2 regions of the Corynebacterium singulare genome follow, and region 1 is predicted to be linked to the other one. Evidence: predicted binding sites of a transcription regulator. Region 1 holds the regulator's gene; the other holds the start of a gene.
What was found. Region 1 encodes LexA, which represses DNA repair genes until DNA is damaged. Its sites were predicted from a motif close to CGAACANNTGTTCG; they were not measured.
Positions count from the first base shown of each region.

Region 2: a site for LexA is predicted at 3,514-3,527, ahead of CSING_RS08925 (SAV_6107 family HEPN domain-containing protein). Genes of this name have one in related genera too.

Region 1 is NZ_CP010827.1:1,684,478-1,696,592, reverse strand. Features, by position in the region: gene CSING_RS07890 (PTS fructose transporter subunit IIABC) at 1-1,596, opposite strand, end outside; gene pfkB (1-phosphofructokinase) at 1,619-2,590, opposite strand; gene ptsP (phosphoenolpyruvate--protein phosphotransferase) at 2,824-4,509, shown strand; gene CSING_RS07875 (DeoR/GlpR family DNA-binding transcription regulator) at 4,613-5,395, opposite strand; gene lexA (transcriptional repressor LexA) at 5,775-6,497, opposite strand; gene nrdR (transcriptional regulator NrdR) at 7,333-7,791, shown strand; gene hrpA (ATP-dependent RNA helicase HrpA) at 7,788-11,663, opposite strand; gene CSING_RS07855 (DUF4013 domain-containing protein) at 11,758-12,115, shown strand, end outside.
Region 2 is NZ_CP010827.1:1,908,618-1,920,732, reverse strand. Features, by position in the region: gene CSING_RS08945 (Rv2175c family DNA-binding protein) at 1-191, shown strand, start outside; gene CSING_RS08940 (alpha-(1->6)-mannopyranosyltransferase A) at 160-1,683, opposite strand; gene CSING_RS08935 (polyprenyl synthetase family protein) at 1,685-2,776, opposite strand; gene CSING_RS08930 (GNAT family N-acetyltransferase) at 2,809-3,393, opposite strand; gene CSING_RS08925 (SAV_6107 family HEPN domain-containing protein) at 3,626-4,069, shown strand; gene CSING_RS08920 (DUF3040 domain-containing protein) at 4,203-4,601, shown strand; gene mraZ (division/cell wall cluster transcriptional repressor MraZ) at 5,095-5,529, shown strand; gene rsmH (16S rRNA (cytosine(1402)-N(4))-methyltransferase RsmH) at 5,758-6,741, shown strand; gene CSING_RS08905 (hypothetical protein) at 6,792-7,568, shown strand; gene CSING_RS08900 (peptidoglycan D,D-transpeptidase FtsI family protein) at 7,873-9,741, shown strand; gene CSING_RS08895 (UDP-N-acetylmuramoyl-L-alanyl-D-glutamate--2,6-diaminopimelate ligase) at 9,816-11,408, shown strand; gene CSING_RS08890 (UDP-N-acetylmuramoyl-tripeptide--D-alanyl-D-alanine ligase) at 11,405-12,115, shown strand, end outside.

The DNA of each region.
Region 1 (12,115 bases):
GAGACCGAGGATGATGCCCAGCAGAACAGCAGAAGAGCCAGACATGGAAGCCAGCCAATTCTGTAGACCGTTCATGATAGCGGCCAACGGGGCACCGAGCAGCAGGAACATGAGCAGGCCAGTAATCATAGTGGCAAGCAACGGAATGATGACGACAGGCATGAGGGAGCCGATCCAGCGCGGCACCTTCCAGTTTCCAATCCACATGGCAACGAAGCCCGCAATGAGACCGGTGACGAGGCCGCCGATGAAGCCCGCACCCACAGTGACAGCAATGGCGCCGCCAGCGAAGCCCGGCGCGATGCCAGGGCGGCCTGCCAGTGCGAAGGAAATAAAGCCGGAGAGAGCTGCGACAATGAAGCCCATCGCCGCTTGGCCAATGGCGAAGAGTACCGCGCCGAGGTAGAGGCCAAGGCCTGAGTGCTTGAAGGTCATCGTTGCGCCGTCGACCACTACGTCATGGCCTGGCAGGTCCGTCAGTGAGTATTCGGTGGTAATAGCCTGCCAGCCGTTGGCTACGTCGTAGCCGCCAAGCAAGAATCCCAGCGCCAACAGAAGGCCGCCAGCTGCGACAAACGGCACCATGTAGGACACACCGGTCATGATGGCCTGCTGGATACGCTTGCCCCAGCTCAGCCCTTCGCCTTCTTCTGCCGAGTCGGAGTGCTCGGTGCGTGCGGTACCCGCGACTTTTCGGGCATGCGGGTTGGTGGAGGCGGTGATGGCCTCATCAATCATGACGCCTGGTTCGTTGATGGCGCGCTTGACGCCAGATTCAATGACTGGCTTGCCTGCGAACCGCTCGCGGTCGCGGACACCAACGTCGGTGGCGAAGATGACGGCGTCGGCAGCCGCGATGGTGTCGGCGGAGACAGCAGTGTTATTGGAAGAGCCCTGAGTTTCGACAGTTAGCTCGACGTCATCGCGTTCCTCGGCGGTCTGTGACAGGGCATCGGCAGCCATGTATGTGTGTGCGATACCGGTTGGGCAGGCGGTGACGGCGACGATGCGTGTCTTTGTTGCATCTGAGGCACTCTGCGCGGGGCGAGATTCCGAGGCGGGAACAGCGGCGCCGGCAGAAGCTGCTCCTGCTGCAACCGCAGTAGTTGGAGCGGTGTCGGTGGTCTTTTTCTTAGGCTTTTCGGCGTTGACGACGTCCAGGACCAGTGTCACAATCTCGTCCGTGGTCTTTGCGGTGCGCAGCGACTCAAGAAAGTCCTTCTTAACGAGTGCTCGGGCGAGTTTGGACAGAATTTTAAGGTGTGCCTTGCCACCGCCTTCGGGAGCCGCGATGAGAAAGACCAGTTGTGCGTCGCCATCGGGCCCCGAGAAGTCCACGCCGTGGGAGAGTCGGGCGAAAGCTAAGGTGGGTTCGCTGACTGCCGCTGAACGGCAGTGCGGGATAGCTACGCCGCCGGGGACACCAGTACCAGCTTTTTCCTCACGGGCGATGGCGGGTGCTGCGAGTTCGTCGACAGAGCTTGCTCGTCCGGTCTTGTGGACCAGCGTGGCGAGGTTGGTGATGACGGATTCGATGCTGTCACCGAAGTCAGCGTCGAGAGCAACGAGGTCGGTGGTGATGAGATCGGATGCCATGTGGGTGCACTCCTAACAGGTGCTAGTGGGCGGGGACTGCACTGACTGCAGTGCCTTCGATATCAAGTTCTTCGGGGGTGGGGAGTTGTGTTCCGGGAAGGCCGGCGGCTGCGGAGCCGTAGGCCACAGCGCTACGCAAGGCGTCTGCGCTCGAGGCGCCGCGACGGCGAGCCAGGATGTATCCGGACAGGGAAGAATCACCTGCGCCTACGGTGGACTTCACGGTCACTGGCGGGGGAGTAGCGGCCCAGGCTTCATCTTCGGTGACCAAAACCGCGCCGGCGCTGCCTAGCGTGACAAGGACCTCGGAAATGCCGCGCTTGACGACGTCCCTCGCGGCCTTCACAACGCCTTCAAAATCACCGTTCTCAGCGGATACCTCTAGGGCTTGGCCGTCGACACCAGCGAGCTGCCCCAGCTCAAGACCGTTGGGCTTGATGAGATCGGGGGCGGCAGTATCGAGGTTTTCACCGAGCGCGACCATAGGGGCGTCGGACGTATCGACGGCGATGTGGAGCTGAGGGTTGGCCTCGCGGGCGACGGTAATGAGGTGTGTGTACCAATCAGCAGGAACGCCTTTGGGCAAGGACCCAGCCATGATGAGCCACTCAGCACGAGGCGCGTACTCGGCGAGCGCTGCGGCGATAGCTTTCTGATCTCTTTCGCTGAGCGTGGGTCCGGGGCCGTTGAGTTTGGTCGTTCGGCCATCAGGCTCCGTCAACGTGGTGTTGGTTCGCACAGCACCGTCAATCTCCACCGCGTGGACGGGGATGGAGTCTGCCGCAGTGAGTGCGAGGAAGTGATCACCTAGAGCGGCTGGCAGGAGAGCTAGGCTGTCGGCGCCTGCTTTCGTCACCGCATGGGTGACGTTGACGCCTTTTCCACCGGCTACGTGGGTAACCGACGCGGCTCGGTGGACTGAGCCGGGCTGTATCGCTTCCTTGAGCGTAATGGTGGCGTCGATGCTGGGGTTCGGGGTCAAAGTAAGGATCATTCTGGAGAGTCGTCCCCTTTCGCGGCGTACGTATATTGGGAGCCACCAGTCATCGTGGCGTACCTGCCACGTTGAGGTTGTCTCGGCCATTGGAGAGTGAATGTTGTTTCATTTCCGATTGTTGCCCGATTGTGTCTGGTTGTCAATAGGATCACTCTGGTTTTCATTGAATTTTTGGGCAACATGTGGTGTTCTGGGTTAAGGAAAAATCGTCTCCGTTAAGGATTTGTGTCATGGAAAACGCATCCCCATCCACCATCAAAGGAACCGGAGTTGTTGCCGGTGTTGCTTATGCCGAAGCGGTGTGGGTTCGCCCCCGCCCGGAGCTACCTACTGCCGGAGAAACCATCGCGGAGGAAAACCGCGATGCAGAATACGACCGTTTCCTCGAAGCCGTCGATATCGTCGCCAGCCGCTTAGAACAGCGCGCTGCTGGTGCTGATGGCCAGGCTGCGGAGGTGTTGACAGCCACCGCTGGAATGGTGAAGGACCGCGGCTGGCATAAGGCCGTCCGTAAGGGTATTCGCGGTGGTAAAAATGCTGAGTACGCGACTGTTGGTGCAACGGACAAATTCGTCACCATGTTTGAGGCCGCTGGCGGAGTTATGGCGGAACGCACCACGGACCTGAAGGACGTGCGAGACCGAGTTATTGCGCAACTTCGTGGGGAGCAGGAACCGGGTCTTCCCATGGTCGACGGTGAAGCGGTTCTGCTCGCTGATGACCTAGCCCCCGCAGATACCGCAACCCTTGACACCTCCCACATCAAGGCACTGGTGACTGAACTCGGTGGCCCGACTAGCCACACTGCGATTATCGCCCGCCAACTGGACATCCCATGCATCGTGGCGGTTGGAGCGGAATTGCGCACGATTGACGCCGGCACGCAGGTCTTCGTTGATGGTTCCGTGGGCACGGTGTCCCTCGGTGCAGACCGTGAGAGCTCGCTCAAGGCCGTTGAGGAGTACCGTGAGAAGGCAGCCCGTGTTGCCGAGTGGCGTGGCCCAGCACAGACCAAGGACAGTCACCGCGTGCAGCTGCTGGCCAACGTGGCCGATGGCAACGCTGCGCGTATTGCCTCGGATTCCCAAGCGGAAGGCATTGGACTTTACCGTACGGAGTTGTCCTTCCTTTCTGCGAGCGAGGAACCTACCGTCGATGAACAGGCACGTATCTACGGCAAGGTGTTTAACTCGTTCCCCAGCGCCAAGGTGGTCGTTCGCACACTCGATGCTGGATCGGATAAGCCGATTTCTTACGCCACCCTGGACTCCGAAGAGAACCCTGCGTTGGGCGTGCGAGGTTTGCGAGTCGCGCGCGACAATGAGGCACTGTTGACCCGCCAGCTCGATGCCATCGCGCAGGCGGCCGCTCAACGTGATGAGGATTCCACCACGTGGGTCATGGCCCCGATGTTGGCCACTGCGGTTGAGGCAAAATGGTTCGCGGGATTGTGCCGTGAGCGTGGCCTGACCGCCGGTGCCATGATTGAGGTTCCCGCTGCCGCACTGATGGCAGACACCATCATGCCGCACCTCGATTTCGTTTCTATTGGCACCAACGATCTCACTCAGTACACGATGGCTGCTGACCGCCTGTCCCCGCAGCTGGCCTACCTGACGGATCCATGGCAGCCTGCAGTTCTGCGCCTCATTCAGCACACCTGTGTGGTTGGCCGCGATAACAACGTTCCGGTCGGCGTGTGTGGTGAGGCAGCTGCTGATCCAATGCTGGCGTGCGTACTAACCGGCCTTGGGGTGACCTCGTTGTCCGCAGCTTCGACTGCAGTTGCTGGAGTGGGCGCACAACTGGCTGAACTTACTTTTGAGCAGTGTGAAAAGATGGCGGAAGCTGCTGTCAATGCAGAGAGCCCATCTGAGGCCCGTTCTGCAGTTATTGCGCTGCTTGAGGAGTTTTAAAGACCCCTTCATGCCTTAACGAAAACCACCCCTGACACCTCAATCCTATGAGGGGTCAGGGGTGATTGATCTTTTAAGTAGAGCCAGAGACCTCAGCCGGGAACTAATGTTCGGGGGCGATGATGACGTCGATGCCATGCTCCTTGAGCGCCTCGACAAATGTCTCTGGAGCTGCAGAGTCGGTGATGACAACATCAATGTCGTCGAGAGAAGCGAAGCTGACTAGGTAATCGTTACCCAACTTCGACGAATCGCACAGAACGACTACGCGATGGGCATTGGTAACAAAAGCGGACTTGATGGCAGCTTCTTGCGAATCTGCAGTAGATAGACCGTGGTCAACGGTCAAGGCGTTGGTGCCGATGAAGGCGACGTCGGCGCGCATCAGCGCCATTGTTCGCAGTGCCGTATCGCCCACAACCGCTTGGGTAATAGCGCGAACGGTGCCACCCAACAACTGGACATCGGATACACCATTGTTGGCCAAAGACAGGGCGATTGGCAGACTATTCGACACGATGTTGAACTGGCCTGCTGAATAGCGCTGGCCGATTAGGTCGGCGAGGGCATTAGTCGTTGTACCAGCGTCGAGGAAGATACTTCCTCCGTCTGGAAGCTGATCCAGGGCGGCACGGGCAATAGCCATCTTCGCTCCAGTTGCAGAACGCTGACGCGTATCTAGGGTGAACTCGGCGGTTTGGAAAGATTGGGAGGCGACAGCGCCGCCATGAACTCTGTGGACAACTCCCTCACGGTCGAGGACGGCAAGATCACGGCGAATAGTTTCGGCAGTGACGTCGAAGCGTTCGGACAATTCAGTGACGTTAACCCGGCCTTCCACGGCGGTTAGCGAGGCAATCTGACGGCGACGTTCTTCTGCGTACATAGTTCCTCCCTTTGAGGGGCTCCATGGGGGACGGTCGCTGCGCCGGACTGTGGCTCGGAGAAAGTCTCGAAGCGGCGAACGAACGAAGCAACGAATGTTGTGGCAATGTCTCCATTCTCGCATTAAGTGCGGGCAAAGCGGAACTAAACAAATCAAAACACATAGAATGCCATAAGATTCATCTCCAAGTCCTGCGTTGGCCTGCACATTTGGGATTCTGTGATTTAGCACGCTGATTGGGTGCAGATCGGGCACATACACACACACAAGGGGGTGGAAAAAGAAAAACTCTCCGCTCGATTCGCCCGCACCGTGTGGAGTGTGGAGGGGAGATTGAGCAGGGAAAGAGGCGCTAGATGCGACGTGGGGCGGGGACTGTCTAAAGCTTGCGGAAGACTGAGACGACCTTACCCATGATCTCGGCCTCGTCACCCTTGATCGGGGAGTAAGCCTCATTGTGCGGAAGCAGCCACACGCCGGAGGAATCGCGGTGGAACTCCTTGACCGTGGCTTCCTCTCCATCAAGGAGTGCTGCAACAAACTCGCCCTCCTCAGCGACTGATTGCGAACGAATGATGACCCAGTCGCCATTAAGGATGCCCGCGTCCTGCATGGAATCCCCGACTACTTGCAGCATGTAGAGCTCACCATTGCCAACGATGTCATCGGGCATAGGGAAGTAGGTGTCAATATTCTCTTCGGCGGTGATGGGGGAGCCCGCTGCGATGCGACCGACAACCGGAATATAAGTCGGTGCGGATGCTTCTTCCGGAATGTCACCCGTGACGGCTTCAACAGTTTCCTTGGCTGAGCTGGCTTTCCGGCCTGGTTTCTTAGAATCATCGGCACTAGGGAAGTGGCGAACGTCTACGGCGCGCGGCTTGTTAGGGTCACGGCGCAAAAAGCCCTTTTCCTCGAGCTGTTTTAGCTGGTATGCCACTGAAGAAGTGGACTGAAGTCCAGTGGCGTCACCAATTTCACGAATGCTTGGCGGGTATCCACGCAGCATTACGGCATCGTGGATGACCTCGAGAATGCGTCGTTGGCGTGGGGATAGAGATTCGAGAGTAGGCTGGTCGTTCTTTTTGGGTTTACGGGCCATGTCAACTCCTAGGAAGGCTTGGAGGGTGGTCGGGGAAATGCGATCTATTGGGTGATGTATCTGGGGCAGATTGTGTTGTCGCCTGGTTCCTTTGTATCACGTAAAGAAAAAATGTTCGAGAGTCGGCGCGCAGATGTGGACAAATTTTCGAGGAGGTGTTATAAATCGAACATACGCATCAATTCGAACTATTTAGCGATGGAAGTGTTCGATGGTGTCGGAGTGCTTTTCTACACTTCAGCTATCGCCATCACCTAGTGACCAACCAACGAAAGGCAACAACATGGCTATCGCCCTCAATACCAACCGTAACCACAGCTTCTCGGCTCGCGGCGAAAGTTTTTCGCGTCCTTCAGTAGTGCCACCGGCGTCGGTGTGGGAGCCCTCTGCGCTTGGTAATGACTCCGCGCGCCGAATCTCACCAACGGAACATGTTCGAACTTTATCGCCGTTAGATAGAACACAGAGGCGTGATGTACGACGGGTTGAAAGCGCCGCAGTTGCGCGATGCAGGGGTGAGAATCGTCTACACGGTGGATCGAACGTAGGTAACTATGTCCTTGGCGCAGTATTCGGCGCTGCGGTGTTTATCGGCACGGTATGGGGCGGGTTGAGCATCGACGGACAAGCTCCGTCCGCACCCTCCGCTACTCAAGACGTGGCCGCGGCTTCCCAGTAGAATTCCGGTAACCTCTACTCCCGATACCGGGCGGGGCGATACAGTGAGTAAACTACGGGGCGATACTCCGCGTCCGAGTTTCTTGCAGTGCTAAACCCACCTTGGGGTGAGTAAGAAGGGCGCAGCTCAAGTCACCGTGAGGAAGGATACCGCGCCGTGTATTGCCCGTTCTGTCACAACGAACAATCACGAGTTATTGACTCCCGTGTGGTGGACAGCGGTACGTCGATACGTCGGCGCCGCGAATGCTCAGCCTGTAAAGGCCGATTTACCACTGTTGAAAAAGCGGTCCTCCTGGTAGTCAAACGCAATGGTCTTGCTGAGCCATTTAGTCGCGACAAGCTCATTCGTGGCGTGCAACGTGCATGCCAAGGCCGTGACGTGAGCGATGATGCACTGAAGAAGCTGGCGCAAGAGGTAGAGGAAACAGTGCGCAGCCATGGATCCTCCCAGGTGAATGCCAACGACATCGGCCTAGCCATTCTCGAGCCGTTGCGTGACCTCGATGAGGTGGCCTATCTACGATTTGCGTCCGTATACAAGTCTTTCGAAAGCGCGGATGACTTCGAATCTGAGATTCGCCTTATGCGTCGACGCGATCGAGACTACTTCTAGCGCACTTTGTCGGCGGCCTTCTGCACTCGGCGAAGGGAAACTGCGTGGGCGGTTCCCAGGCGTTGGGCAAAGAGTGAGACCCGCAGTTCCTCGATCATCCAGTAAATGTCCTTGACCTCACGCGTCTTTTCGCGGCCAGGGGGTAGAGCCCGCAGACGGTTAGCCAGATAAGCCTTGGCCTCGTCCACGTCTGCCTGACGGTCGGCATCACGGTCTGGATCGAGGTTCATGTCCTCGAGGCGAATCCGCGCGGCCTGTATATAGCGCGGAAGATGACGCAGGTGCTGGATACCATGGACCGTGAGCGCGTTCGGAGGCAAGAGGAACTCAAGCTGAGAACGAATATCGTCGATGGCTGGGCCCTCCCACTGCTTCAGCTCCGCGGAGAGGTTCGAATACTCAGCCAAACCGGGGGCAATCGCCACGACAGCTTGTCGGACTCGGCCAGGTACTTCTGGTTTCACCGCATTGAGTAACGCGGTGAATTCAGCGGGGCTGCGGACCGGGCCTCCTTTCTCCATCATGATGTCTCGAACCGCTGCGACTCGAGCGTCGTTGATGAGTCCCTTAGCTCCGCCATGCGGGTAAGCATCGACAGCCACTCGCTGCTGCAACGGCAGGCCCTTGACCATCTGCTGGGTATTGACGGAAATCTCCCGCAACAAAAGTGTGAGCGTGGTGGTGATCATGGAGGCATCGGCAGCTGCCTTCGTGGGGTGCACCTTGAGGGCCACACCCTCCTTGGTGGCCACAAGAGCAGGGTAGGCCGTGACTTCGTGGCCATCCACCACGGTGGTGACCTCTTCGTCGATGCTGCCAAGGGTATCGTCAGACCATTCCTTGACTACTTTGGATTCTGATTTGCGGCCGACTCGGGACACAGAGGAAGAGATGTGCCCGGCTTGACGCTGGACTAGAGCCTTGAGGTCGCGGTCGGAATCGATCACCTTGCCGCGCTTATCCACCGCTGCGAAGTTCATCCGCAAGTGTGGATCAAGTTGATCGGGGCGGAAATCAGTGGCGTTAATGCCTTGGCCACCCATCTCCTGCAGCACGGAAGCCAGCTGTTCGGTGAGGCGTCCCTCGTAGGGAAGAAGCTTAGGGAGCGCACGTTCCGCAAACTCAGGGGCCGGCACTACTGTGCGGCGCAGTGCCTTAGGAAGGGACCGAATAAGTTCCGTGACCAGCTCAAGCCGCAGGCCCGGTACCAACCAGTCGAAACCCTCGGTGTCGAGGCCCGCGAGCAGCGGCACGGGAACCATGAGCGTGACGCCATCGAGCGGGTCGCCAGGTTCGAACTTGTAGGAGAGGTCGTAGTCGATGCTGCCCTTCAGCCAGCGGTCGGGGAAAGCCTCCTCGGTGACGTCATGGTCATCCTCAAGGAGCTTCTCTGGATCGAAATCGAGGGCATGTTTGTTCTTTTGCTTCTTCCACCATGAATCGAAGTGCCGAGCCGTGGTGACCGTCTCCGGAATGCGCTGGTCATAGAAGTCGAACAAGGTATCGTCGTCGACGACAAGTCCGCGGCGACGAGCCTTCTCCTCGAATTCGGAGGCCTCAGCAAGCTTGCGCTTGTTGTCGTGGAAGAAGTGGTGGTGGGTCGTCCAGTCGCCGTCGACAAGCGCATTGCGGATGAACATATCGCGGGCCGCTGCTTGGTCGACGCGGTGGTAAGGCACAGTACGGTCAGCCACTACGGTGACCCCGTAGAGGGTCGAGCGCTGGGTGACCACAGCGGAACCGCGTTTTCGTGACCATGTCGGGTCGGAATAGTTGTGCTTTAGAAGGTCCTTCGCCAACTTTTCCACCCACGCTGGATCGATAGCTGCGACGTCGCGTGCCCAAAGCCTGGAGGTCTCCACAAGTTCGGCAGCCATAAGAAACTCCGGTGGCTTCTTTGCCAGGGCAGAACCGGGGAAAACAAGGAACCGCGTGTTGCGGGCGCCGATGAATTCCTTCGAGTTTCCATCACGGGCGCCGATATTGGAGAGCAGTCCGGACAGCAGGGACATGTGGATGTCATCCGGGCGGCGTTCGGTACCTTCCTGGGCTTTCCATCCGAGTTGCTTGGCCACATCGCGCAGTTGGCGTACAAGATCGAACCACTCACGGATGCGCATATAGTGCAAGAAATCAGCCTTCATGCGCTTGCGGAAGGCGTTGCCGCTCATTTCTTCGCGGGTTTCCTGCACAAAGTCCCACAAGTTGAGCATGGACAGGAAGTCGGAGGTCCTGTCCTTGAACCTGGCATGCGACTGATCAGCCTGGGTTTGCTTGTCCATGGGACGTTCGCGCACATCCTGAATCGTCATCGCAGCGACAATGATCATGACGTCCGTCAGACATCCAGAGCTGTTGGCTTCTACGAGCATGCGGGCCATACGTGGATCGACAGGAATGCGCGCGAGGTCGCGGCCTACGCGGGTGAGAACCGGAAGGCCGTCCTTTTCTTTGCCTTGGAGTGCGCCCAGTTCGTGGAGAAGAAGAAGGCCATCGCGAACGGCCTTGGGCTCGGGAGGCTGGACAAAGGGGAACTCGGAAATATCGCCGAGGCGCAGCGAGATCATCTGCAGGATGACGCTGGCAAGGTTGGTGCGCAGAATTTCCGGATCCGTGAATTCTGGGCGAGAAAGGAAATCCTGCTCGCTGTAGAGGCGAATAGCAATACCATCAGCGACACGGCCACAGCGGCCCGAACGCTGGTTGGCGCTGGCCTGAGAAATAGGCTCGATGGGCAGGCGCTGAACCTTGGTTCGGGTGGAATAACGCGAGATACGTGCCGTACCGGTGTCAACAACATAGCGGATACCGGGCACGGTCAGTGATGTCTCGGCGATGTTGGTGGACAAAACGATACGTCGACCGCGGTGCGAGCTGAAGACGCGGTGCTGCTCCTGGTTGGAAAGGCGGCCGAAGAGGGGAGTGACCTCCACGCCGCGCCATCGTCGGCCCTCGATAGCTTCCATCGCATCACGAATATCGCGCTCGCCAGGAAAGAAACAGAGGATATCTCCTTCGCCTTCGGCCATGAGCTCCTCAATGGCTTCGCACAAGGCGTCCAAGGGGTCGAGGTCAATGGTCTTACCACCGGACTCCACCTCAAGGGGGCGGTAGCGGATTTCTACCGGGTAGGTGCGGCCAGAGACTTCGATGATGGGAGCAGGTTCTCCTTCCGCGTTGGAAAAATGCTCTGCGAAGCGTTCTGGGTCAATAGTTGCGGAGGTAATAATCACCTTGAGATCCGGGCGCTTGGGCAGCAGACGTTTGAGATATCCCAGCAGGAAGTCGATATTGAGGGAGCGCTCGTGAGCTTCATCGATGATGATGGTGTCGTACGCGTTAAGGAAGCGGTCTCGTTGCATCTCCGCAAGCAAAATGCCGTCCGTCATGAGCTTCACCGCAGTGGTGGCAGAGACTCGGTCATCAAAGCGGATGGCATAGCCTACCGATTCCCCGATCGACTGATTGAGCTCATCCGCAATGCGCTCGGCCACAGTGCGGGCAGCCAGACGGCGCGGCTGCGTATGGCCAATGAGGCCACGACGTCCGCGGCCGAGCTCCAGACAGATCTTTGGGATCTGAGTGGTCTTACCGGAACCGGTCTCACCGGCAATAATGACCACTTGGTTGTTCTCAATGGCCTCAGCAATGTCGTCTCGCCGTGCGGTGACAGGAAGCTGCTCTGGGTAGCTAATATCGGGAACCCCAGCGTCGATGGCCGCCAAGCGCTCGTGCGCGGTATCAATATCGGCTCTGATGGCCTCGAGAGCGTGGGGCGCGCGGGCTTTGCGGAGGCGGCGGCGGAAAGCTCGCTCATCACTCAAAGAGACATTGGTGAGAGCGCTATAGAGTTCATCGCGAGTGGCAGTCATAATCGCTCTAAAAGCTTACTCTTTCACCGATTAACGTGAAGTTGTTGGTACTCTCGTGTTGTCTATGTGACCAAAGATGTAAAGGACACAAGTGATGACCAATCCCTTTGACCCTAATTCAGAGAACAATTCCTCCCCGAACGGCTTCGGTGGTGGTGTCAATAATAATGGTGGCTTGCCGCGTTATGAGCCGACCAACCACCCAGAAGACCAAGCGGGTTTCGGCCAGCCTGGTGGCTATGGCTCCAACGAAGGATTCGGCGGAAGCGCCTACGGAGGCAGCTCATCTGGCAGCGACTCCTTTGGCGTTGGCCAGGACTACGGCGGCTACGGTGCCTATAACGCTGGCCAGGAGGGCTACGCGGGCGCAGGCTATGGGGGTGACAGCAGTTATAGTGGTCCTGGCCCGCAGGCTGGCCCAGCTTATACCGGTCCGGTGAGCGCTGTTGAAG
Region 2 (12,115 bases), 220 kb from region 1:
ACACCAAGGGCGCGATTTCCAAGTACGTCTCTGGCGTGATTACGGTGCTGTCGGACAACGGGTGGAGTGATAACGAAATCCTCGCTCACCTGTTTACTGAGGATGATTCCTTGCCAGGCCGTCCCATTGATGGCCTGCACGGTCACCTCGCGCGCGAAGTTATTCGGCGCGCGCAGGCGTCGGCTTTTTAGTAGATGCGGTAGCCGACGCAGGCACACCCGCGAAAATCCACTGCGTGGCTGTCCAAGCCACCACGATCATGCCGATGACCCAGAACCAGTTATAGAGCTGGTGGTTTCCATCGCCGGCGAAGGCGACGCCGATGAACAGTGCTGCGCCAGTCGTGAGTTTGATGATGGACAGCGGTGGGCGGAACGTGCCCATGAGCGTCAGCACCGACGCGTAGTACCAGGGCAGTGTTACCGAGTTGAAGACAAAGGCCACCTGGTAGGCGGCGGCTGTGCCAGCGATGGCGCGGCGCACGCCGGTGCGTCCCCACCACCACACCAGGACAAGTCCCAGAAGCATGAGCACCATGCCGGCGGAGCGCAGCACGCCCAGTACGTCGTTGTATGTGGTGTCGGGGGAGAAGAACTGGATGAGGGGCACGAGGACGTCGGCAAGCAGCGTTGGACCCGCTAGCGGGTTGATCACCTTCGAGTTGCCGCTGATTTGTGACAGCCATCCCCACGAGCTTCCCGACGCCCACGTGATCACCGCCACCGCCACCGCAACCTCCGCCACGGCGAGAACCCCCGCCATGAGGAAGATACCGACACGCTTGACCATGCGGGTACCGTCCGGAGCCCAGCGGTGCACCATGAGCCAAACGATAAACGGCGCGGCGATGACTGCCGTGGCCTTGAGCGAGACCGCAACGCCCACGAGGAGAAGGCTGGCATGGAACCGGTGGTGCACTGCTGCCAAGAGACCCACAGATACGAGCCCGACCATGACAGATTCATTGTGCATACCGCCAATGAGGTGCAAAATCATGACGGGGTTGGCCACGCCTAGCCACAGCGCTAGCGCTGGATCGCCGCCGATAGAGCGGGCAAGGCGCGGAATCGACCAGGCGATAGCCGCGAAACCAAGGACGGAAATCGCCTTGTAGACAATGATGCCCGCCTCAACGTGATCGCCCACGAGGTGCGTGACGGCGTTGCCCATCCACAGGTGAAGCGGACCATACGGCGTGGTGGTGTTGCGCCAGTCATGAGAGACCTCAAGCAGGAAAGGTCCGGGGTTAACCGCTGCGCCTTCTGTATAAGGATCGAAACCATCGCGCACCATCGCTCCCTGCATGAGATAGGAATACACATCTCGTGAGGCCAAGGGAGCTGCGGCGAGAAGAGGCGCTATCCAGCACAAAAGCATGCGCTGGATCTCGCGCAGACCCCCTTCCGGTGTGGGCTCCTTCAGTTGCGGCGCGATGACGTGACGTCCCGCCAACACCCAGGCGGCGACGAGCCCGAAGAGGCCTATCCAATAGAGCACTATGCCTATGTTGCGGCCGTGACCGTAGGACAGAAAACCGATGTTGAGGGCTTCGAGAACGCCTCCCCGGTTGCGTGAAGCACCACCGGAGAAGGAAGCCAGAGCCAGGATGGTAGCGGCGACGATGCCCAGAGTCAGAGGCTGGGGGACGCGCAGTGTCAGGCGCGTGGACGAGCGGGCGGCCATGCTACATCCGACGAGCCGTGGACTTGCGAGCGAGCTCTTCCAAGGTCGTAGTGACCTCAGGAGAGACGGGGGCATCGTGGAGATGCGCCAGGCCCGAGCGGGTGAGGTCACTAATGCGCTGCTCGACGACGTCCGGTGCCCCCGAGGCCTCAATAATTTCCGCCATGCGCGCAATCTCTTGGGGATCCTCAGTCTGCCCAATAAGGCGACGTAGCTCGGCGGCCGCAGCGGGGTCGGATTCATCCGCGCGCTGCAGTGCAAGGGAGAGCAGGACGGTGCGCTTGCCCTCACGAAGATCGTCTCCGGCCGGCTTTCCTGTCACGGCGGGGTCACCGAAGACCCCCAACAGGTCATCACGCAGCTGGAAGGCAATGCCGATGTCACGGCCATAGCCGCGGAAAGCAGCAATGAGCTGGTCGGAAGCTCCCGCGACGGCAGCACCAAGGTGGAGGGGACGCTCAATGGTGTAGGCGGCCGTCTTGAATCGGTTCACCGAATCCGCCAGGGAGGCGTCCTCAGAGCCTTCTGCTTCGAGGGAAATATCCAGCATCTGGCCGCCAATGACTTCTCGGCGCATTCCCCGCCAGGGGTCGCGCACACGGGCAAGCGCCTTCGGACTCAAGCCAGAGTCTTGGAGCATGTCTTCCGCCCACACCAGCGCCATGTCACCGATGAGGATGGCCAGGGATTGGCCGAAGAAATCCGAGTCACCGCCCAAGCCCAAGTCGCGGTGCCGCTTGGCGACGCCCCGGTGAACCGTCGGATTACCGCGCCGGGTATCAGATGCGTCCACGATGTCATCGTGAATAAGTGCGCAGGCCTGGATGAATTCCAACGATGAGGCTGCACGCAGCATAGCGTCGGGAGATTCTGGCCCCTCGAGGCCACGTGCGCCGACAAACCCTGCCCAGGCGTAGAGCGGGCGGATGCGCTTTCCGCCGTCGAGGACAAAGGATTCCAGGTAGGAGATGGCGTTGGTTACTGGCTGGCCAATAGCGGCGATGGCACTACGTTGGCCGGCGAGAAACTGCGCGAGCTCGTCGCGTACAGCGCCGGGAATGTCGTCCAAGGAAGGAATCTTCGGTTCAGTCACACTTGCCACGATACCTGGCAGGGGCACGGGGGTTAAGCGCCAGGCTGGGTGGCCTCGACGGGGTTAAGTGGCACGGAGGATTGAAGGATGGCGAAGGGGCGGGAATCAGCGGGGTAGTAGAGCTGACGGAGAAAGTCAGTAAAACCCATCCTCCGGTAGAGGCGGAAAGCCGAGTTAGATTCGGTCGAATGTTCTGGGGTGGATAGAAGGATGTAGCGAGCTGGAAGGTTCCACGCGAAGGCATCGAGGATGCTGTGCCCGAGCCCGTGGCCTTGTTCCCCTGGGCGGACATGGATCTCAGCGAGCTCGTAGTAGTTGTGCAGCACGTCTTCTTGTTCCGGGGTAGGGCCACCCCTGGTCATGAGAGCTCGGCGAAGCTGCCGGTCCCACCATGTATCAGGAGAACCTAGGAAGCCGTAGGCAAAGCCAGAGATTCCATGTTCGGTCGTTGCTACCACGCAGGAGAATCCTGGGCGGATGGCATCGGACCGCCAGCGGGCGATGGACTGGTCACGCAAGCCCGGCGAATAATTCATTGCCTCGATGTAGATGTCCACCAGTTGCGGGAGGGCAATGGCGAACTCTTGGGGGCTCAAGCGGCGCAGCGTATAACTCACGGTTCTAATAACAGCAGATCCTCATCGAACACGAAAGTAAAGCGGAAAACGAGTGACGTTGTTTATACTTTATGTGTTCGAAAAGTCATTACTGTCATGTGCTTAAACCATTGCTATGATCGAACATGTGAGCTAAACTTGGTGATGGATGTACAGAGGTGGTTCTACAGTGAACCGCAACAGACCAGGCAAGCGTGATGTTTGCGAGCGAGATGTTCAAGGAGGAGTGGTCATGGCGCAGGTAATTTCAGCAACGGCGGCAGCGCGGAGCCGCAACCGGGAGGCGCTGCAGTGTGTGCGCCGCGATCGTTTTGTGGGGCAGGCTCTTGATTTGCTCGCAGATGCCCGCAAGAGTGCCGCCCGCGGGCGCCTAGAGGATGCACTGGAAATGGCGTATCGCGCGTCCCTGCGCGCTGCGGGTGCACGTGTGGCAGCATCGACGGTCGCGCGTCGTCGCCGTTTGCCGTCGTCTGCCTGGGAGCAGGTGGCTCTCATTGGCCCTGCGGATGCTCAGTGGGCTGCGGAGTTTAAGGATTACTCGCGCGTGCGTTCCCGTGTGGCGTCGGGACTGGATCCGGTGCCCGGTGAGGATGCTGTTTATGAGTACTTGGCACTTGCTGCTCGCTACGTGGATGCAACAGAATCCGAACTCGGTTTTGGCGGTCTTGCGGCTTAGCGTTGGAGGTTGCGGGAAGGGGTGCCAGGGGTGAACTGTCTTTGCGGGAACTATCTCGCTACTCTTGACGTTGTAGAGATGTAACCCCCTAAAATTAGACCCCAACTACCCGCAACCCAGTACGGAGGACGCTGTGGCCCTTTCTGAGCAAGAACAGCAAGCGCTGCGTGAAATTGAACAGTCGTTGCTGGCCAACGACCCTGACTTTGGTGCGTCTGTATCCGGTGATTCCTCCTTCGGGGGAGGAGCCGGTGCCATTACTCTCCGCGGTGTGGCCCTCGTCGTCGTTGGTTTATGCATGATGGTTGGGGGCATCGCTTTGGCGCAGCAGTCGCTCTGGTTCATCGCCTTGTCCGTGCTTGGCTTCCTTGTGATGTTCGGTGCAGGCGTGTGGATGCTTCGTGGCAACGCGGAGGGTTCGTTAGTGTCTGCCGCGGCATATCCTTCGCGCGCTAAGCAATCAAAAAAGAAGAATGGCGGAATGGGTAACCGCTTGGAGGATAACTTCCGTCGCCGTTTCGAGGAGCGCTAAATGCGCTAGCTCTCTCGGTGAGGCGCCGCACCACTTTGCGGCGATGGCTTCTGTCATCGCATGCAGAGAGGTGCGGCGCTTTTGTTTTGCCTAGATCCCCCACTTTGCCCCACATTCCCCACTTTGCCCCACCTGGCATTGAACTCTGGGGATGGCGAGCGCTTTCGCGGGGGTGGATGGGGAGAAGAGCGTCGGAAAGTGCAGGAAGAGCCTTTCGCGAGTGGGGGAAGGGGATAGAGCTCTCAAAGTGGTGAGTGTTACCGAGGGGGTGGATGGGGTGCAATGGGTAGTCTGTCAAGGGGGTGCCGGGGAATTCCCCCCACTGAAAACAATGCCTTTTATCTGGGGTTATAGAAAGACACGCCCGTGTAATTCGCTTCTAAGGTGTGGTAGGTGGGGGAAAGTGGGGTAGAGTGGGGCATAGCGGAGGAGAATTGCTCTCTTGTCGCAAGAGGAATCCGGAGTTTTCGAGTGACAGGAAGGTGGACCCGGGATGTTTCTCGGTACCTACACTCCCAAGCTCGACGACAAAGGGCGGCTTACGCTTCCGGCGAAGTTTCGTGAAGAGCTGGCCGGTGGCCTGATGGTCACCAAAGGGCAGGATCATTCGCTCGCGGTCTACCCGCGAGAGGAGTTCGCGGCACGAGCTCGGAAAGCAGCGGCTGTGTCACGCACCAACCCGGACGCGCGTGCGTTCATTCGTAACTTGGCAGCAAGTGCGGACGAACAGCGCCCCGACGGGCACGGACGTATCACGCTATCCGCGGGGCACCGCGAGTACGCAAACCTCACCAAGGAATGCGTGGTTGTTGGCTCGGTTGACTTCCTCGAAATCTGGGACGCAGCTGCATGGGCTGAGTACCAGGCGCAAACTGAAGACGCTTATTCGGCGGCAGATGCCGATGACGTGCTAGCTGGCCTTTTGTAGAGGCTGGAATAACGAGAGTGCGTGTACGGACTCTGCCCGAGGAGGATGATCTGGTGTACTTCCCCGATATCAGAAGCCTTCCTCGGACAGGGCCCTATACGCACTCGATTCTTATCGACCAAACCAGACAGCGAACTCAGGCGCCTTAAGAGAGGGGGACAGCGGGCTGTGGCACAGGATGAGAACATCACCTACGACGTAAAAGAAAACCACGGACACGTACCAGTAATGCGTGCGCGCATGGCGCAGTTGCTGGCGCCTGCCGTCGATGCACTGGGGGACAACGCCATCATCGTGGACGGCACGCTCGGTGCGGGTGGCCACAGCGAATACTTCCTTCATGAGTTCCCCTCAGTGCGCATTATTGGTGTGGACAGGGATGGGGCGTCGCTAGGCGCTGCATCACAGCGCCTCTCCGCCTTTCCGGACCGCTTCATCGGCGTCAACGCTCGCTTTGATGACGTTGGTGGTGCAATTGCGCGCGGCGACCATGAGATTTTTGCCATCGCACGCGAGCATGGAGTGGCCGGTGCGCTGTTTGATTTGGGGGTGTCCTCCATGCAGCTGGATCAGGTTGACCGTGGCTTTGCGTACAAGACGGATGCGCCATTGGATATGCGCATGGATCCAAGCCAGGGGATCACGGCTGCAGACATTCTAAACACCTACAGCCACGGGGATTTGGCCCGTGTACTCAAAACATATGGTGACGAGCGCTTCGCCGGAAAGATTGCTTCTGCAGTCCTCAAGGAGCGAGAAAAAGAACCGTTTACTACGTCTGCGCGCTTGGTTGAGCTTCTGTACGCAGTAATTCCAGCTGCCACTCGTCGTACCGGTGGTCACCCAGCTAAACGCACCTTCCAAGCACTTCGCGTGGAGGTCAACCGCGAACTGGAGGCCATCGAGAATGTCATCCCGGTCATTACGGATGCACTCGCCGTGGGTGGGCGTGCGGTGTTCATGAGCTATCAATCCCTCGAGGATCGCATTGTGAAGCAGGCCTTCAAGGAGCTCAGCACCTCAACAACCCCGGCTGGCCTGCCGATGGATCTCCCCGGTACCGCCGCTCACTATTCCATCGTGACGCGCGGTGCTGAGAAGGCCAGCGAGGACGAGATAGCTGAGAACTCGCGGGCCGCCTCAGTTCGAGTACGGGCTCTCGAGCGAGTCGAGGGAACGCCCTCTTTCCATGACCCGGGAGGAAAATCATGACGCTACGAGACCGCACAGTCCCATCCCCCCACCACGAGAGGATCCCCACCATGGGCGCCAGCCGCGATTTCACCACCGGATCTGACTACGCCGGCCAGGGAACCGCGCTGCTCGAACGAGGACGCCGCACGACACCGTTGCCGAGCCGCTCTCCGCACCGCAGCACGGTGCCTCCTCGCCGTAAGAGCGAAGGTCTGCGTGGAAGCCGTCTCGGTTCTAAACAAGTAGTGAGCAACCGCGGTCGCCGCGTCGTTCACAAGCCGAAGAACAACGGTCTTTTTGCGCGACTCTCTGTTATCGCTATCGCGCTGCTCATCACCGGAGTGGTGGGAGCGATGTGGCTGTCGGGTCTGTCGACCTCTCAGACCTTTAAGATTCAGCAACTAACGGCTCACGAGTCCACCTTGAACAATCAGCTGGAAACCTTGAACCGCGACCTTGAGAATGTTCGTTCTTCTTCTGACGTTGCCCGCCGTGCGCACGAGGCCAAAATGGGTATCCCGGTACAGCCAGGCATCGTCGAGGCTGACGGTGAAGGAAAGGTTCAGGAAAAGCGCGAAGCGACCCCGGAGATGGAATCCGTCGTCGACGTTAACGGTGAACCAGTCCGACCGGGCCGCGCCTCCAGTGACCCGAATGCAACGGCCAACATGTCAGGCAACCTCAACGCCCGCCCGAACCTCCACAACGGTGTACCGCGCGGTGAGGACGTTGAGCAGGAAGCGCCAGCTGGCCAAGAGACCCACCCGGAGGAATCAGCCCCGGCCGACGGTGCCGTGGAGCTGCCGGACATCCCGGCGCAAGCTCCCTACGCTGCCCGCGGCTAGATTCCGCGGCTGGCCGCGCGTGCCTGCGCGGGCGCGCGGTGATCATAGGGCAGAATTCGGGTGTAAGTACGCCCGCCGTCCGCGGTGGGGGAACCGAGCCCATTCGCTGCAGAAAGAAAGGTGACGTGTGACTCCACCACACTCCGGTGGTCGGCGCCCGAGGCGCCCTTCCACGGCCCGTGCCGCCCAGCCGCGCGGCACAGCACACCAGCCACGGCAGCGATACGACGCCGACAGGGTCATCCCTGCCACACGTGACAGGCATCCACGCACGGGCAAGCCTGTCTTGAGCCAGCAGAAGACCATGCGGCGCCGTGTGCACGTCGTTGCCTCGCTACTCCTCGTGGTCATGGTGGCGTGGATGGGCCGACTCGCTTGGGTACAGATTGTGTGGGGCCCTGACCTTGCGGCTAAGGCTGCAGCCCAACGCACGCGTGTGTACATCGACACTGCCGGCCGTGGCGAAATTCTTGACCGTGAAGGCCAGCGCCTTGCCTACACCATGCGGGCCCGCTCGCTTACGGTGTCACCGACTCGTTTGCGTGATGAACTGCGCCAGCAAGAAAAGCTCGAAGCCGCTGATACCGCCGAGTACGCAGGTCTCGCCCCTGATGCCAAGGAAAAGTTCCTCGATGACAAGGTCACCGAGCGCCTCACCGACATGTCTGAGGGCATCCCACGGATGCTCAAGGATGCGGGCATTGACGCGGGTGATGTGGACTCGGAGCAGATCATGGATAAGCTCCGCGCCGATACCCAATACGAGGTTCTCGTTCGTAACGTTGATCCGGATGTTGCGGTGACGATTTCTGAGCAGTACCACGGACTAGCTGCGGATGAGCAGCAGATTCGCCAATACCCCAATGGGTCGATTGCGGAGAATGTCATCGGCAAAGTGTCTATGGACGGCCAAGGCCAGTTCGGTTTCGAAGCCTCGGGTGACACCACGTTGACAGGAATCGACGGCAGTTCGACCGAGGATGTCTCCGCAAGCGGCCAGGTCATCCCCGGCACCCTCCGTGACCAGGTGCCGACCACTGACGGTAAGAACGTAACCTTGACCCTTGATCTCGACCTCCAGACCTACGTCCAGCAGAAGCTGGAAAAGGCAAAGGCGAACTCGAAGGCCAAGAGTGCTGAAGCTGTGGTTCTTGATGCTGCAACGGGACAAGTTCTCGCTATGGCGAATACGGGCACTATTGATCCGAATAAGGACATTGAGAAGCAGCTGGAGAAGAATAAGACCTTTGACAACCGCAGCATCTCGCACCCCTTCGAACCAGGCTCCGTGGCGAAAATCATCACCGCCGCTGCGACTATCGAGGAAGGCCTCACTGACCCCAACGAGGTTCATCAGGTTCCTGGTTCTATCGATATGGCGGGCGTTACCGTTAACGATGCGTGGCAGCATGGCGTTGAGCCATACACCACCACCGGTATTTTTGGTAAGTCATCGAACGTGGGCACGCTGATGTTGGCGGATCGTTTGGGCCAAGACACTTACGCTGAGTACCTGAAAAAATTTGGACTCGGCCAGACCTCGGGTATTGAGCTTCCCAATGAGTCGCCTGGCCTTGTTCCGGCACGCTCCCAGTGGTCGGGCGGTACGTTCGCTAACCTGCCTATCGGCCAGGGACAATCATGGACAGCTTTGCAACTGGCTTCGGTCTACCAGACACTAGCCAATGACGGCGAGCGGATTGAGCCCCGCATTATTGATTCCATCACCGGCCCGGATGGCACCAAGGAAGAGCTGGACGAGCCAGAGACCACTCAGGTCGTGAGCCCGGAAACCGCGGAGACTGTGGTCGACATGTTCCGAGCCGTCTTCCAGTCAGACGAGCTAGGCATCAATAACGGTACTGCCGGCAACGCCCAGATTGAGGGCTACCAGCTGTCCGGTAAGACAGGTACCGCGCAGAAGGTCGATGAGGAGACCGGTGCCTACTCTAACTCCAAATACTGGATCACGTTTGCAGGCATCGCCCCTGCCGACGACCCCCGTTTCGTCGTCGCCATCATGCTCGACGAACCCGAATCCGGCGTCAATGACGACGGTTCTGGAGGGCAGTCTGCAGCTCCAGTGTTCAGCGACATTGCCGCCTGGCTGCTCAACCGCGATAACATCCCGCCCTCACCGCCGGCGCCCCCGCTAACGATGCGCGCTGAGTAAATGCCCACCTCAACACCACGACTTACTCACAGAATTTCAGAGCCAAAGAGAAAACAGAAAGCAAAGGAAACACAGTGACAAGCAGCATCAGCCTTGAACGCCTAGCGGAGATTGCCGGAGGTCGGGTGATCGGGGATGCCTCGGTTACCGTGGACTCCTGCGGCCTGAACTCTGCGAAGCTGGCACCTGGCGGCCTTTTCGCCGCGCTGCCTGGAACCCGTGTGCACGGAGCACGCTATGCCGCTGATACTCCGGCAGCCGCCATCCTCACGGATGAGGAAGGCCAGGCCCTTCTTGCCTCGGCGGGAGAATCGCGTCCCGTTCTTGTTGTGGAGGATATTCGCGCTATTCTCGGCCTTGTTGCAGCGGAAATTTATGAGCATCCTACGGAAAATCTCACCATTCTCGGCGTGACGGGTACCTCCGGCAAGACAACGACGAGCTACCTGCTTGAAGCAGGTCTGCTCCACGCGGGCTACTCCGTTGGCCTCATTGGTACAACGGGCACACGTATCAACCGTGAGCCTGTGCCCACCACCCTGACCACTCCGGAGGCTCCGACACTCCAGGAATTGTTCGCCCGCATGGTGGCGGAAGGAGTCACCCACGTGGTCATGGAGGTCTCCTCCCATGCTTTGGAGCTGGGGCGCGTGCGCGGCACGAATTTCGCCGTCGGTGGTTTTACCAACCTCAGCCAGGACCATCTCGACTTCCACCCCACGATGGAGGATTACTTCGAGGCCAAGGCAGCGCTTTTCGACGGCCCCCAAGCCGCCGCCCGTGCCGTTATCTGTGTCGATGATGATTGGGGAGCGCGTATGGCTGAACGTGCCGCGGCGCTGCCGCTCACGCGCGTGGCGACGCACAGCAGCGCTGACATCACCGCACGTCAGCTCAGCACCGAGGCAACCGGTGCTCAGCAGGTCGAACTTTCCGTCGCATCTAGCGGTCAGACATATGACTTCCGCCTGCCGATGCCGGGCGAATTCAACATCGCCAACGCTGCCCTGGCAACCGGTATGGCGGCGGCCATCGGACTGGATCCCAAGACATTCCTCGCGGGCGTAGAAAAGGTCGCTGTTCCGGGGCGAATGGAGCGCATCGACCGTGGGCAAGACTTCGTGGCCGTCGTTGACTACGCCCACAAGCCCGCCGCCATCGCCGCTGTTCTTGACACCTTGCGCAGTCAGTTGGAGGGAACCAGCGGCCGTATCGGCATCGTCGTCGGCGCGGGCGGAGACCGTGACTCCTCCAAGCGCCCGCTTATGGGGGCGGCTGCGGCAGAACGCGCTGACCTAACCGTGGTCACTGATGACAATCCCCGTACCGAAGACCCGGCCACTATCCGTGCCGCGGTTATCAAGGGCGCCCGCGAGGCCAACCCAGACGGAGATATCCGTGAAGCTGATTCTCGCGCCAAGGCGATCGATGAAGTTGTGGCGTGGGCGCAGCCAGGTGATGCCGTCATCGTCGTGGGCAAGGGCCACGAGGTGGGGCAGCTCATCGGCGGCACCATGCATCACTTCGATGACCGCGAAGAGATGGCTCGTGCCCTCGACGAGGTCCTTCGACAGAGCGCGGATGGCGCTTCCGCGCGGTACGGTGACAACGATAAGAAATCTCACACCTTGCCGCAGGAGCAGAACGAGCCCAAGGAGCATGCATGATCGCCCTCAGCCTCACCGAAATTGCTCAGATCACCGGCGGTCGCCTCGACAACGTTGAGAACCCAAACGCTCAGGTCACTGGGTTCGTCGAGTTTGATTCCCGCAAGGTTACTCCGGGCGGGCTCTTCGTAGCGTTGCCCGGTGCACGCGTCGATGGGCACGACTTTGCGGAGACGGCCATCGACAAGGGCGCCGTAGCCGTCTTGGCTGCGCGTCCGGTGGGCGTGCCCGCCATCATCGTTGAACCTCGCGGTCGAGTCGAAGGCGATGGTGCCAACGCGGACATTTATGCCAATGACGACGATGGCTCAGCTGCGGCCGTCGTCGCCGCGCTTTCCGCAATCGCCCGTGCGGTGACCCAGCGTCTTTCCCAGAATAAGCTCAACATTGTGGGCGTCACCGGTTCTGCCGGCAAGACCTCAACTAAGGATCTCATCGCCACCATTTTCCGCACTGTGGGGGAGACCGTTGCGCCGCCGGGCTCCTTCAACAACGAAATCGGGCTGCCCTATACCGCCCTGCGCTGTGATGAGCACACCCAATTTCTCGTTGCGGAGATGTCCGCACGCGGTATCGGCCACATCCGCCACCTCACCGACATCACTTCTCCGCGTATTGGCGTGGTGCTCAATGTTGGCTCCGCGCACCTTGGCGAGTTCGGCTCCCGGGAAAACATTGCGAAAGCCAAGGGAGAGCTCGTTGAAGCT